3 regions of the Streptomyces sp. NPDC045778 genome follow, and region 1 is predicted to be linked to each of the others. Evidence: riboswitches for the same ligand, from Rfam matches in the RefSeq annotation. Region 1 holds a riboswitch; each other region holds the start of a gene.
What was found. Region 1 has a riboswitch for cobalamin ahead of AC07GB_RS25335 (CoA-acylating methylmalonate-semialdehyde dehydrogenase). Riboswitches for the same ligand answer to the same signal wherever they lie in the genome.
Positions count from the first base shown of each region.

Region 2: linked by a shared signal. The riboswitch ahead of AC07GB_RS12420 ((2Fe-2S) ferredoxin domain-containing protein) and the one ahead of AC07GB_RS25335 (CoA-acylating methylmalonate-semialdehyde dehydrogenase) in region 1 are both predicted to bind cobalamin.
Region 3: linked by a shared signal. The riboswitch ahead of AC07GB_RS02185 (ribonucleoside-diphosphate reductase subunit alpha) and the one ahead of AC07GB_RS25335 (CoA-acylating methylmalonate-semialdehyde dehydrogenase) in region 1 are both predicted to bind cobalamin.

Region 1 covers NZ_JBWKJZ010000021.1:35,818-39,894, reverse strand. Annotated here, with positions in the region: gene AC07GB_RS25340 (acyl-CoA dehydrogenase family protein) at 1-829, opposite strand, end outside; gene AC07GB_RS25335 (CoA-acylating methylmalonate-semialdehyde dehydrogenase) at 835-2,334, opposite strand; cobalamin riboswitch at 2,506-2,685, opposite strand; gene alaS (alanine--tRNA ligase) at 2,826-4,077, opposite strand, start outside.
Region 2 covers NZ_JBWKJZ010000008.1:9,478-13,554, reverse strand. Annotated here, with positions in the region: gene AC07GB_RS12425 (cytochrome P450 family protein) at 1-854, shown strand, start outside; cobalamin riboswitch at 951-1,071, shown strand; gene AC07GB_RS12420 ((2Fe-2S) ferredoxin domain-containing protein) at 1,135-1,542, shown strand; gene AC07GB_RS12415 (cobalamin-binding protein) at 1,574-2,488, opposite strand; gene AC07GB_RS12410 (SMP-30/gluconolactonase/LRE family protein) at 2,626-3,588, shown strand; gene AC07GB_RS12405 (PadR family transcriptional regulator) at 3,692-4,077, shown strand, end outside.
Region 3 covers NZ_JBWKJZ010000001.1:494,123-498,199, reverse strand. Annotated here, with positions in the region: gene AC07GB_RS02185 (ribonucleoside-diphosphate reductase subunit alpha) at 1-1,889, opposite strand, end outside; adenosylcobalamin-variant (AdoCbl-variant) riboswitch at 2,036-2,134, opposite strand; gene AC07GB_RS02180 (hypothetical protein) at 2,462-3,097, opposite strand; gene mctP (monocarboxylate uptake permease MctP) at 3,166-4,077, opposite strand, start outside.

The DNA of each region.
Region 1 (4,077 bases):
CGAGCAGCGGGGCCCCGAACGCCTCCCGGTCCGCGAGGTGGACGAGGCTGCGGTCGAGCGCGCTGCGGGCGCCGCCGAGGGAGCAGGCGGCGATGCCGAGACGGCCGCCGTTGAGGGCGTTCATGGCGATGCGGAAGCCGTCGCCCTCGGCGCCGAGCAGCCGGTCGGCGGGGACGCGCACGCCGTCGAGGACGACCTGCCGGGTGGGCTGCGCGTTCCAGCCCATCTTCTTCTCGTTCGCGCCGAAGGACAGTCCGGGGTCGTCGCGTTCGACGACGAACGCGGACACGCCGCCGGGTCCGCCGCCGCCGGTGCGGGCCATCACCACGTACAGGTGGGAGGCGCCCGCGCCGGAGATGAACTGCTTGACGCCGGTGAGGACGTACGCGTCGCCGTCGCGCTCGGCGCGGGTGCTCAGGGCGGCGGCGTCCGAGCCGGCCCCGGGCTCGGTGAGGCAGTAGCTGCCGAGCCGGTCCATGGAGGTCAGCGACTCCAGCCAGCGACCGCGCTGGGCGCGGTCGCCGTAGTGGTCGATCATCCAGGCGACCATGTTGTGGATGGACAGATAGCCGGCGACGGAGGGGCAGCCGGAGGCGAGCGCCTCGAAGACGAGGACGCCGTCGGACCGGCTCAGGCCGGAGCCGCCCGCGGCCTCGTCGACGTAGACGCCGCCGAGCCCGAGGCCCGCGGCCTTGCGCAGCACGTCGACCGGGAAGTGCTTGTCCTGGTCCCAGGCGACGGCGTGCGGGGCGAGGTGTTCCGCGGCGAAGTCCAGGGTGGTCTCGACGAGGGCGAGCTGGTCGTCGGTGAGCAGCGTGGTGGTGGTCATCGGGCTCACGCCGTCGTCGGGATCGTGAAGCTCGCGCCTTCCTTCGCCCCGGAGGGCCAGCGCGAGGTGACGGTCTTGGTGCGGGTGTAGAAGCGGATGGCGTCGGGCCCGTGCTGGTTGAGGTCGCCGAATCCGGAGCGCTTCCAGCCGCCGAAGGTGTGGTACGCGACGGGGACCGGGATGGGTACGTTGACGCCGACCATGCCGGTGTCGACGCGCCGGGTGAAGTCGCGGGCGGTGCCGCCGTCGCGGGTGAAGAGCGCGACGCCGTTGCCGTAGGGGTGCTCGGTGGGCAGCCGCAGAGCCTCTTCGTAGTCGGCGGCCCGGACGACGGACAGGACGGGTCCGAAGATCTCCTCCTGGTAGATCCGCATGTCCGGGGTGACGCGGTCGAAGAGCGAGGCGCCCGCGAAGAAGCCGCGCTCGTGCCCCGCCAGGGTGAAGTCGCGGCCGTCGACGACGAGTTCGGCGCCCTCCTCGACGCCGAGGTCGACGTAGGAGCGGACGCGGTCGACGGCGTCGGGGCCGACCAGCGGCCCGAAGTCGGCCTCGGGGTCGTCGGAGCGGCCGATGCGCAGCGCGCCGACGCGCTCCTTGAGGCGGGCCACCAGGGCGTCGGCGGTGGCCTCGCCGACCGGGACGGCCACGGAGATCGCCATGCAGCGCTCCCCCGCGGAGCCGTAGCCCGCGCCGAGCAGCGCGTCGACGGCCTGGTCGAGGTCCGCGTCCGGCATCACGATCATGTGGTTCTTGGCGCCGCCGAAGCACTGGGCGCGCTTGCCGTGGGCGGCGGCGGTGGCGTACACGTGCGCGGCGACGGGTGTGGAGCCGACGAAGCCGAGCGCCTTGACGCGCGGGTCCGAAAGGAGCGTGTCGACGGACTCCTTGCCGCCGTTGACGACGTTCAGGACGCCCGGCGGCAGGCCCGCTTCGAGGAACAGCTCGGCCAGGCGCAGCGGGACGGAAGGGGCGCGCTCGGAGGGCTTGAGGACGAAGGCGTTGCCGCAGGCGAGCGCGGGCGCGGCCTTCCACAGCGGGATCATCGCGGGGAAGTTGAAGGGCGTGATCCCGGCGACGACGCCGAGGGGGCGGCGCAGCGAGTGCACGTCGATGCCGGTGCCCGCGTTGTCGGTGAACTCGCCCTTGAGCAGGTGCGGGATGCCCGCGGCGAACTCCACGACCTCCAGGCCGCGCTGGAGGTCGCCGTGCGCGTCGGCGACGGTCTTGCCGTGCTCGGACGACAACAGGCGCGCGAGGGTGTCGCGTTCGCCTTCGACGAGCTGGAGGAAGCGCAGCAGCACGCGGGCGCGGCGCTGCGGGTTCCACTCGCCCCAGGCGTGTTGTGCCTCGGTGGCGTTCGCGATCGCCGCCTCGGTGTCCGCGCGGTGCGCGAGCGGTACGCGCGCCTGTACGTCACCGGTGTTGGGGTCGTACACGTCGGCGTGCGTTCCCGATGTTCCCGGGGTGTGCTCGCCGCCGATGAAGTGGGTCAGTTCACGGACCATGGGGGCCTGCTTCTCTCGTCAGGTGTGGTCCGGGGATGGCGGGGCCGGTCCGCGTGCCGCCGGGGCACGCCGAACGGCCGTCAGGCAGCGGGGGTCACCGCTCGCAGGTCCGGGTCTCCAGGGTCGCGGGTGCGCACCGGGGCCATGCGTGTCTGCTCCATCCTCGTGGACAACACGGAACACCCCGCGGCCGGTATCCTGACTCCCGGATCAGCGCGCGCTCCCCGCCTTCCCGACGGAGTTCTCCGTCAGTGGCGTTCAGGTCTTCGTGAGAGCGCACTCCCCGGTCACAGTGGCGGGACCGTGCCGGATTCACACCGGCTTCCCTGCACCGCGGGCCTTGGTCACGACGATATACTTGGACGTCCTAGTAAGTCCATGGAGGCCTACCCCTACCGCACCCCTGCCGCCCCCGAAGGAGCGCGGGGAGCCGCGCGTCCGGCCACGGCGGACCGCGGGAAAGGCGGCCGTCCCGGCTGGACGCGCGGTGCTCAGGCGCCGAGTTCCTCGCGTACGACGCCGGGGAGCCCGGCCACGGCCGCCGCGAGCGCGTCCCGGTCCGCGCCGCCGCCCTGCGCGACCTCGTCGGAGCCGCCGCCGCGCCCGCCGAGCAGCCGCTTGACCAAGTCGGACGCGGACAACCCGGCGGCGCGTGCCGCCTTGTTCACCGCTACGGCGAGGACCGGCTTGTCGCCGGAGAGGGTCACGGCGGCCACGCCCGGCCGCTCCGCGCGCAGCCGCCCGCGCACTTCGAGGGCCAGGGCCCGCGCGGCGCCCGCGTCGCCGTCCGTCGTGGCGGTGGCCACGGACGCGCCGGCCACCTCGACGGCCTGCCCGGCGAGTTCGGCGGCGCGGGCGGCGCGGGCCGTCTGCCGCAGGCGCTCGTTCTCCCGGTCCGCGGCCTTGAGCCGGTCGAGGAGCGCGGCGATCCGGTCGGGGAGTTCGGCGCGCGGCGCCTGCACCTGCTCGGCGATCCGGGCCACCAGGTCGCGCTCGCGCGCGAGGTAGCCGAAGCCCTCGACGCCGACCGCGGCCTCCAGGCGGCGCATGCCCGCGCCCACCGACGACTCACCGGTCAGCGCGACCACGCCGACCTGTGAGGCGTGCTCGACGTGGGTGCCGCCGCACAGCTCGCGCGACCAGGCGCCGCCGATCTCGACCACCCGGACCCGCTCGCCGTACGTCTCGTCGAACAAGGCGAGCGCGCCCAGCTCCTTGGCCTCGGGCAGCGTCATCCAGCGCACCCCGACGGGCAGGTCACGGCGGAGCGCGCGGTTGGCGGCCTCCTCGACCTCGCTGCGCACGGTGGCGGAGAGGCCGCCGCGCCAGGGGAAGTCCAGGCGCAGATAGCCCGGGCGGTTGTAGGAGCCGGACTGGAGGGCGGTCGGGCCGAGGATCTCGCGCAGGGCGGCGTGCAGGACGTGGGTGCCCGAGTGGGCCTGGCGCGCGCCGAGCCGCCACTCCGGGTCGACGGCGGCGTGCACGGCGTCGCCGACGGCCAACTCCCCCGCGGTGACGCGGATCTGATGGGCCACCAGGCCGGGCAGCGGCCGCTGCACGTCGAGCACATCGGCTTCGAGGGAGGCCCCCGAGAGCCGTCCGGCGTCGCTGTCCTGGCCGCCGGACTCGGCGTAGAACGGGGTACGGTCGAGGACGGCGGTGACGATCTCACCGGCGCGGACGACGGGTACGGGACCGGCCGGGCCCACGAGCGCGAGGACGCGGGAGTCCGTGGCCAGGCTG
Region 2 (4,077 bases), on a different contig from region 1:
ACCTCGTCGACGACCTCGCGGGGCGCGGCGGCGACGCCGTCGACCTGCGCCGCCACTTCGCCTATCCCCTGCCCATGGCGGTGATCGGCGACCTCCTCGGCGTACCCGAGGAGCGCTACGACGACTTCCGGAACCTCTCCGCGAGCCTCACCAGCAGCGTCACCACGCCCGACGAGACCCTCGCCACCCAGCGACGCCTGCACGCCCTCCTCACCGACCTCGTCGCCGCACGGCGGCAGCGGCCGCGCGAGGACCTGACCAGCCATCTGATCGCCGCGCGCGACGACGGGGACCGGCTCTCGGAGCCGGAGCTGATCGGCACCCTGGTCCTCGTCCTCGTCGCGGGCCACGGCACCACCCTCAACCTCATCACCAACGCGACCAGGGCCCTGCTCACCCACCCCGAACAGCGCGCCGCCGTCACGGCAGGGCACCGGCCCTGGGAGGCCGTGGTGGAGGAGACCCTGCGGTGGGACGCGCCCGTCGCGCACTTCCCGCTCCGCTACGCCCTCGACGACATCACCATCGGGGGCGTGGTGATCCCCCGCGGCGACGCCGTCCTCGCCTCCTACGCGGCAGCGGGCCGGGACCCCGGGCAATTCGGCGCCGACGCCGCCCAGTTCGACCTCGCACGCCCGCAGCCGAAGCATCTCTCCTTCGGCCACGGCCCGCACTACTGTCTCGGCGCGGCCCTGGCACGCCTGGAGGCGGGCATCGCCCTGCCGGCCCTGTTCCGGCGGTTCCCGCGCATGGAGCTGGCCGTGCCGCCCGGCGAGTTGGTGCCGCTGCCGTCCTTCGTCAGCAACAGCGTCCAGGCCCTGCCGGTCACCTTGTACGGCTCGTACGGCCACTGACGCTCGTACGGCGGGCGCGGCACCGGAAACGGGCCCCCGGCCGGTCACGTACGGCCGGATGGAATGATGACGGGCGAACAAGGCGACGGCGGTCCGAGGAAGCCGGTGTGAATCCGGCGCGGTCCCGCCACTGTGATCGGCGAGCGCGTCCCGACCGGCCACCGCCCCCAGGGGGTGGGAAGGCCGGGACGAGCGACGACCCGAGAGCCAGGAGACTCACGCGGTCGCCTCCTCCACGGAACACCGGGGCGGATCTCCCCGGAGAGAGGCAGGACGCGGCATGCCCGCAAGACCGGCCCGGACGTCGTCCGGCACCGCGAGGAGTTTCGAGTCGGCCACCGCCCCGGCGCCCTGCCGGGTCGTCGTGTGCCGGGACTGCTGCTGCGGCAGCCCGAAGGTGACCGGCGTCGACCACGCCGAGCAGACCGCGCGTCTGCGGGCCGAGGCGCCCGTGCGCGTCTCCGCCTGCCTGGACGTGTGCGACCAGGCCAACGTCATCGTGGTCCAGCCCTCCGCGGCGGGCCGGGCGGCGGGCGCCCGGCCGGTGTGGCTCGGCCTGGTCAACGACGCGGACGCGACCGAGGACATCGTCGCCTGGGTCCGCGCCGGAGGCCCGGGCATCGCGCCGCGACCGGAGATCCTCGACCTGTACGCGTTCAGCCCGCCGCGGCGCCGCGCGCTGCCCTGAACGCCGGGCCGGGGCGGCGCGCCCCCCCGCGTCAGCGGAGCGGGCGCGCCTCGGCCGGCGTCACCGCCGCCCCGGCGCGCACCCCGTGCAGGACGTGGGCCAGCACCTCCGCCCCGCGGACGACACGCGGCCCTGGCCGGTTGAAGTACGCGGGCCCGTCCAGGACCCAGACGCGCCCCGACCGGACGGCCGGCAGCCCGGACCAGCCGGGCAGCCGGGTGAGCAGGTCCGACTCGCGCAGCGTCCGCTCGGGCGGGAAGCCGCACGGCAGGACGAGCAGCACCTCGGGGCGGGCGGCGCGCACCGCGTCCCACGTCATGGGCCCGGTGTGCTCGCCGGGCGCGGCGAGGAGCGGTTCGCCCCCGGCGGCAGTGATCTGCTCGGGCACCCAGTGTCCTGCGGGCCACAGCGGATCCAGCCACTCGATCGCGACCACCCGGGGCCGCTCGCGCCCGGCGGTCAGCGCGCGCACCCGCTCAAGGCGGGCCCGCAGCTCCCCCCGGCGCAACTCGGCCCGCTCCCGCACACCGAGAACGGAGCCGACGGTGACCAGGCAGTCCAGGACGTCTTCAAGGGTGCGCGGCTCCAGGCTCAGGACCCGCGTGTCCGCGTCCAGGAGCCGCACGGTGCGGCTGACCCTCTCGTACGACACCGCGCACACGTCGCACAGGTCCTGCGTGAGGACTACATCGGGCCGCAGCGCCGCCAGCGCCTCCGTGTCCAGGGTGTACAGCGAGGACCCGGAGTGCGCCGACCCGCCCACCGCGTCGGAGATCTCCCGGCTGCTCAAGACGTCCTGGTCCAGGTCGGCGCCCGTCACCACGGGGACGGACGCCACGTCCTGCGGCGGCCAGTCGCACTCATGGGTGCGCCCGACCAGCCGCTCCACCAGGCCGAGTTCGGCGACGAGGTCGGTGGCGGCGGGGAGCAGGGACACGATGCGCATACGCCGACCCTAAGGCGTGAGCCACCGTCCGCGCCCCGCACGGGTGTGGCCGATCCGACGCCTCCCGACGGTGGTGTTCGCGGTCGCCGGAGCCGATACTGCGCCGGGCGGACCGACCCGACGACGGAGGGGAACCGATGACGTTGAAGGTGAGCCGGAGGCTCCGCGGAGCCGTGCGCCGGCCGGGCCGCGGCATCCTGTCGATGGCCCTCCTTGCCGCGGCCGCGGGTGTGCTCGCACCCGCCCCCGCGTCCGCGGCACCGGCCTGTGCCGCCACCGGGGCGGGCGCGCCGGTCCAGGTGGCACGCGTCCCCGACTGGGTCGAGTCGATCGTCGTGGACGAGCGCGGGAGGATGTTCGCCACCGCGTACTTCTCCGGCCGCGTCTACCGGATCGACGCGCCGGGCCGCACCCCCGTACCCCTCACCGGCGATGTCGGCGCCAACGGCGGGATCGTCGTGCGGGACGACGGCCGCCTCCTCGTCGGCACCGGCAACGACCTTCTGCACTCGCTCACCGGCGACGCGCTGCCCACGTCGAAGCTCCTGCTCGTCGACCCGGACACCGGCGAGGTCAGCACGTACGCCGCCGGTCTCGGCGGCATCGACGGTGTCGCCCTCGCGGCCGACGGCACCGTGTACACCACGACGCTGGGCGGGCGGAACATCGGCCGCGTCACGCCGGACGGCGAGGTCGACCCCGCCTGGGCCCAAGTGCCCCAGCCCAACGGCGTCGCCGTCTCTCCGGACGGGCAGCAGGTCTACGTCGTCCAGACCACCGTCGCCCCCGGCCTCTACCGGATCCCGGCCGCCGACCCGGCACACCCGCGGCGCTGGATCTCGGTGGCCCCGTCCGATGTCCTCGCCCTGCCCGACGGGCTTACCCTCGACAGCAAGGGGCGGCCGCTGATCACCACGCACGCCGCGGGCCAGATCTGGCGCGTCGAGGACGGACGCCTGTGCGCGGTGGAGTCGGGCCTGCACCTCTCCACCCAGGTGGCCTACGGCCACGGCGACCGCGGCTTCTCGGCGGGCAAATTCTATCGGGCGGGCGTCGACGGGAAGATCTACGAAGTGCCCGCGGGCGCCGACCCCGCGTAAGCCCCCTGCCCGCGCAGGGCGCGGCGCCGCGGGGCGGGTGAGCCGCGTCTCACCTGCCCTGCGTCGCTTGTCTATGCAACGAGTTGCATAGAAGGATTCGGGCATGGCGCTTGAGCACGCGATTCTCGTCTCCCTGCTGGAGCGGCCGGGCTCCGGATACGAGCTGGCCCGGCGGTTCGACCGGTCCATCGGCTACTTCTGGACCGCCACGCACCAGCAGATCTACCGCGTCCTCAAGCGCATGGAGAGCGACGCCTGGATCGAGGCCCGCGAGGTGGCGCAGCAGGACCGGCCCGACAAGAAGGAGTACTCCGTCGCGGCCCTCGGCCGCGCCGCGCTCTCCGCGTGGCTGCACGAGCCGATCGAGCCCGAGAGCGTCCGGCACGAGCTGGCCGTGAAGATCCGCGGCGCGGCCTTCGGCGACCCGGCCGCGCTGATCCGCGAGGTGCGGAGCTACCGCCAGGCGCACGCCGACCGCCTCGCGCACTA
Region 3 (4,077 bases), on a different contig from region 1:
GCGATGGACGCGATGGTGGCGGTCGGGGCGATGGCAAGGAGCAGCGAGTTGCGCATGCCGACCTTGGCGATGCGCTCCCGCAGCGCCTCCCAGCGCTCGGGCCAGGCCTGCTCCGTCGCGTAGTGATCGGGGTGCAGGACGCCGCGCGCGGTGCGGGTCTTCTCCCAGGCGGGCAGCGGCCCGTGGCGCTCGGCGAGGTCCGTCGACGCCTCGTACGCGGCGAGCATGATCCGCTCGGCGATCCTCGTGGAGAGCGCCTTCGCCTCGGGGGAGTCGAAGGGCAGCCGCAGCTGGAAGAAGACGTCCTGGAGGCCCATGGCGCCGAGGCCCACCGGGCGCCACTTGGCGTTGGAGCGCCCGGCCTGCTCGGTCGGGTAGAAGTTGATGTCGACGACGCGGTCGAGGAACGTCACGGCGGTGCGCACGGTGGCGTCGAGGCGCTCCCAGTCGATGTCCCCGTCGGCCACGAAGGCCCCGAGGTTCACCGAGCCGAGGTTGCACACGGCCGTCTCGCCGTCGTCCGTGACCTCCAGGATCTCCGTGCACAGGTTGGAGGAGTGCACGGTGTGGCCGGGCTCGGCGGTCTGGTTGGCGGTGCGGTTGGAGGCGTCCTTGAAGGTCATCCAGCCGTTGCCGGTCTGCGCCAGGGTGCGCATCATGCGGCCGTACAGATCACGGGCGGGCATGGTCTTCTGCGCCAGGCCCTTGGCCTCGGCCGCGCGGTACGCCGTGTCGAACTCCTCGCCCCACAGGTCGACAAGCTCGGGCACGTCGGCGGGCGAGAACAGCGACCACTCCTGGTCGGCGGCGACCCGGCGCATGAACTCGTCGGGGATCCAGTGCGCCAGGTTCAGGTTGTGGGTGCGCCGGGCGTCCTCGCCGGTGTTGTCCCGCAGCTCCAGGAACTCCTCGATGTCGGAGTGCCAGGTCTCCAGGTAGACGGCGGCGGCGCCCTTGCGGCGGCCGCCCTGGTTCACCGCGGCGACGGAGGCGTCCAGGGTCTTGAGGAACGGCACGATGCCGTTGGAGTGGCCGTTCGTGCCGCGGATCAGCGAACCGCGCGAGCGGATGCGGGAGTACGAGAGGCCGATGCCGCCCGCGTGCTTCGACAGGCGCGCCACCTGGTGGTAGCGGTCGTAGATCGAGTCCAGCTCGTCGAGCGGGGAGTCCAGCAGGTAGCAGCTGGACATCTGCGGGTGGCGGGTGCCGGAGTTGAAGAGCGTCGGCGAGGACGGCAGGTAGTCGAGGCGGCTCATCAGGCCGTACAGCGCGGCGACCTCGTCCAGGGCCCGCACCGACTCGTCCTCGGCGAGGCCGACGGCCACGCGCAGCATGAAGTGCTGGGGCGTCTCGATGACCTTGCGGGTGATCGGGTGGCGCAGCAGGTAGCGGCTGTGCAGCGTGCGCAGGCCGAAGTAGCCGAAGCGGCGGTCGGCGCCGTCGGCGAGCGCGGCCTCCACGAGGGCGTCCAGACGGGCGCAGTGCAGGGTCGTGAAGGCGGCGGTGCGGTCGGCGATGAGGCCCTCGCGGTGGCCGACCGCGACGGACTCGGAGAACGACGTGACGCCCTGCGACGCGGCCTCCTCGCGGATGCCGATCGTCAGGAGGCGGGCGGCGAGCCGGGAGTAGGCGGGGTCCTCGGAGATGAGCCCGGCGGCCGCCTCGGTGGCAAGCTCCCGCAGCTCGGCCTCGTCGGCCTTCGCCGAGCGGCCGCGCAGCGCGGCCGCGGCGACGCGTCCGGGGTCGGCGTCGGGGAGGTCGGCGGTGAGGTCGGTCAGGGTGCGCAGCAGGGCGGCGCCGGGCCCGTCGGTGGACGGGGCGGACTGCTCGGCGTGCTGCTGACCGGCTTCGGCCTGCGCTGACGCGGGCTCGGCGGGCGCGATGGTCACGTGGTGCTCTCCCTCGCTCGGCTCTGGGCATCGAGGCAGGCGAGGGCACACGGGCGCGACCGCGCGCAGCGGTACGTACACCGCGTCCATCAGCCCATGTCCACGAGGCCCGGACGTCTGCGCCCGGACCGGGCGGCACGGGCGCGCTGTCGGCAGGTCCTCGGACTTTGTGGGTACGCAAATGCGCACACGTACACCGTTGCGGGACAGTTCCGGACTTGCACCGGATTCCCCTGCGACGACAGCGAGGACGAGCATACATCTTGTGCCGGGTTTCGGTGGCGCCCCTAGATGTTGTGTCGGTTGCTGGTCAGGGGGTGACCGCTTCCTCACGGGGGGTGGTCGCTCGGGGGTGCGCCGGAGCGTCAACTCACCAGGGGGGAGGCCGGGGAGGGGGCCGCTTCCCGGGCCTGGGGCGGGGTGCGCGGGGGCCGGCGCGGGGGGGCCTGGACCGGTCGGCCGGACGGCCTGGACCGGTCGGCCGGACGGCCTGGACCGGTCGGCCCAGGGGGGCTGGACCGGTCGGCCCAGGGGGGGCTGGACCGGTCGGCCCGGGGGCCCGGCCCGGTCGGTCAGCCGCCCGCGCCCGGCGGGTCCTGCGGGGCGCCGTCCCCGTTCGGCGGCAGGTCGCCGCGCTCCGCCGGGCGGCCCGTGTCGCCGCCGTCCGTGGGCAGGCCCTCGGGGTCGGCCTGCTCGGGCAGGGCCGCGTCCAGCTCGCGGTCGTCGGCGCGGTGGGCGTCCTCGGCGGCGGCGCGCAGCACCTCGCGGCTCACGGCGCCGCGGTCGGCGGCGAGTTGGATCCGCAGCCCGTTCTCCGTGCGGACGTACTCGTGCCGGGAGCCCGTGACGCGGTACCAGCCCTTGCCGTCCTTCTCGCAGCTCCTGGCGGCGGGCGGGACCGTACGGCAGTTGGCGTCGGTGACGGTGCCCCGGTCGACGGAGAGCGTGAGCTGCCCGCCGCCCTCGTCCCGCACGTACGTGGACTGGAAGCCGTCGTCGCCGATGACGCCCACCGACTGCCGGGCCAGCTCGAAGCCGTCGGCCTCCGTCACGTACACGTGCTCCACGACGGTCTGCGCCGCCTCGGCGCGGGCCTTCAGCTCGGCGCGGTCCGGCGGCGACCCGGCGGTGAGGTCGTCCGAGCCGCAGCCGGTGAGGGCGAGCGGGGCGAGGAACAGGGCCGGCAGGAGGCGGCGGGAACGTCTCATGCGCACATCCTTTCGCATGCGTCCGACGCCGCGCTCCGGCCGGCCCCGTCCGTCAGGACCGCCTCAACTCAGTGGCCCGCCCCCACCTTGGGCAGCTCCACGGACACGCCCTGGTCGCCTGCGTCGGCCGTGTAGTCCTCGGGAGAGGTCTCGTCGACGCCCTCGGGGGCCTTGAACGCCTTCAGGACGAAGGTGAGGACGACCGTGACGACCACGTTCAGGACGAACGCCGTCAGGCCGATGTAGCCGATCTCGCCGATGCCGGGGATCTCCTTGGAGGACCCGCCGAAGTGCTTCTGCGTCGGCGAGGCGACGCCGTAGGCGGCCACCGTCCCGTAGAGCATGCCGACCGCCCAGCCGGCGAGCAGCGCCCACCGGTGGAACCACCGTGTGAACAGGCCGCCGACGAGCGCGGGCATGGTCTGGAGGATCCAGATGCCGCCCAGGAGCTGGAAGTTGATGGCGACCGTTTTGTCCATGCTGAGGACGAAGACGAGCGCGCCCACCTTCACGAGCAGCGAGACCAGCTTGGAGACCTTGGTCTCCTGCTCAGGCGTCGCGTCGGGCTTGAGGAAGTCCTTGTAGATGTTGCGCGTGAAGAGGTTCGCGGCCGCGATGGACATGATCGCGGCGGGCACGAGCGCGCCGATGCCGATGGCCGCGAAGGCCACGCCGGTGAACCAGTCGGGGAACATGTCCTCGAACAGCTGCGGGATCGCCAGCTGCCCGTTGTCGACCTTCACCCCGGCCGCGATCGCCATGAACCCGAGCAGCGCGAGCAGGCCCAGCATCAGCGAGTACAGCGGCAGGATGGTGGTGTTGCGGCGGATCACGTCCCGGCTGCGCGAGGACAGCGTCGCGGTGATCGAGTGCGGGTACATGAAGAGCGCGAGCGCCGAGCCGAGCGCCAGGGTCGCGTACGTCCACGTCCCCGCGTCACCGGGGACGAGCGCCCCGACGGGCTTGCCGGTCGCCTCGTT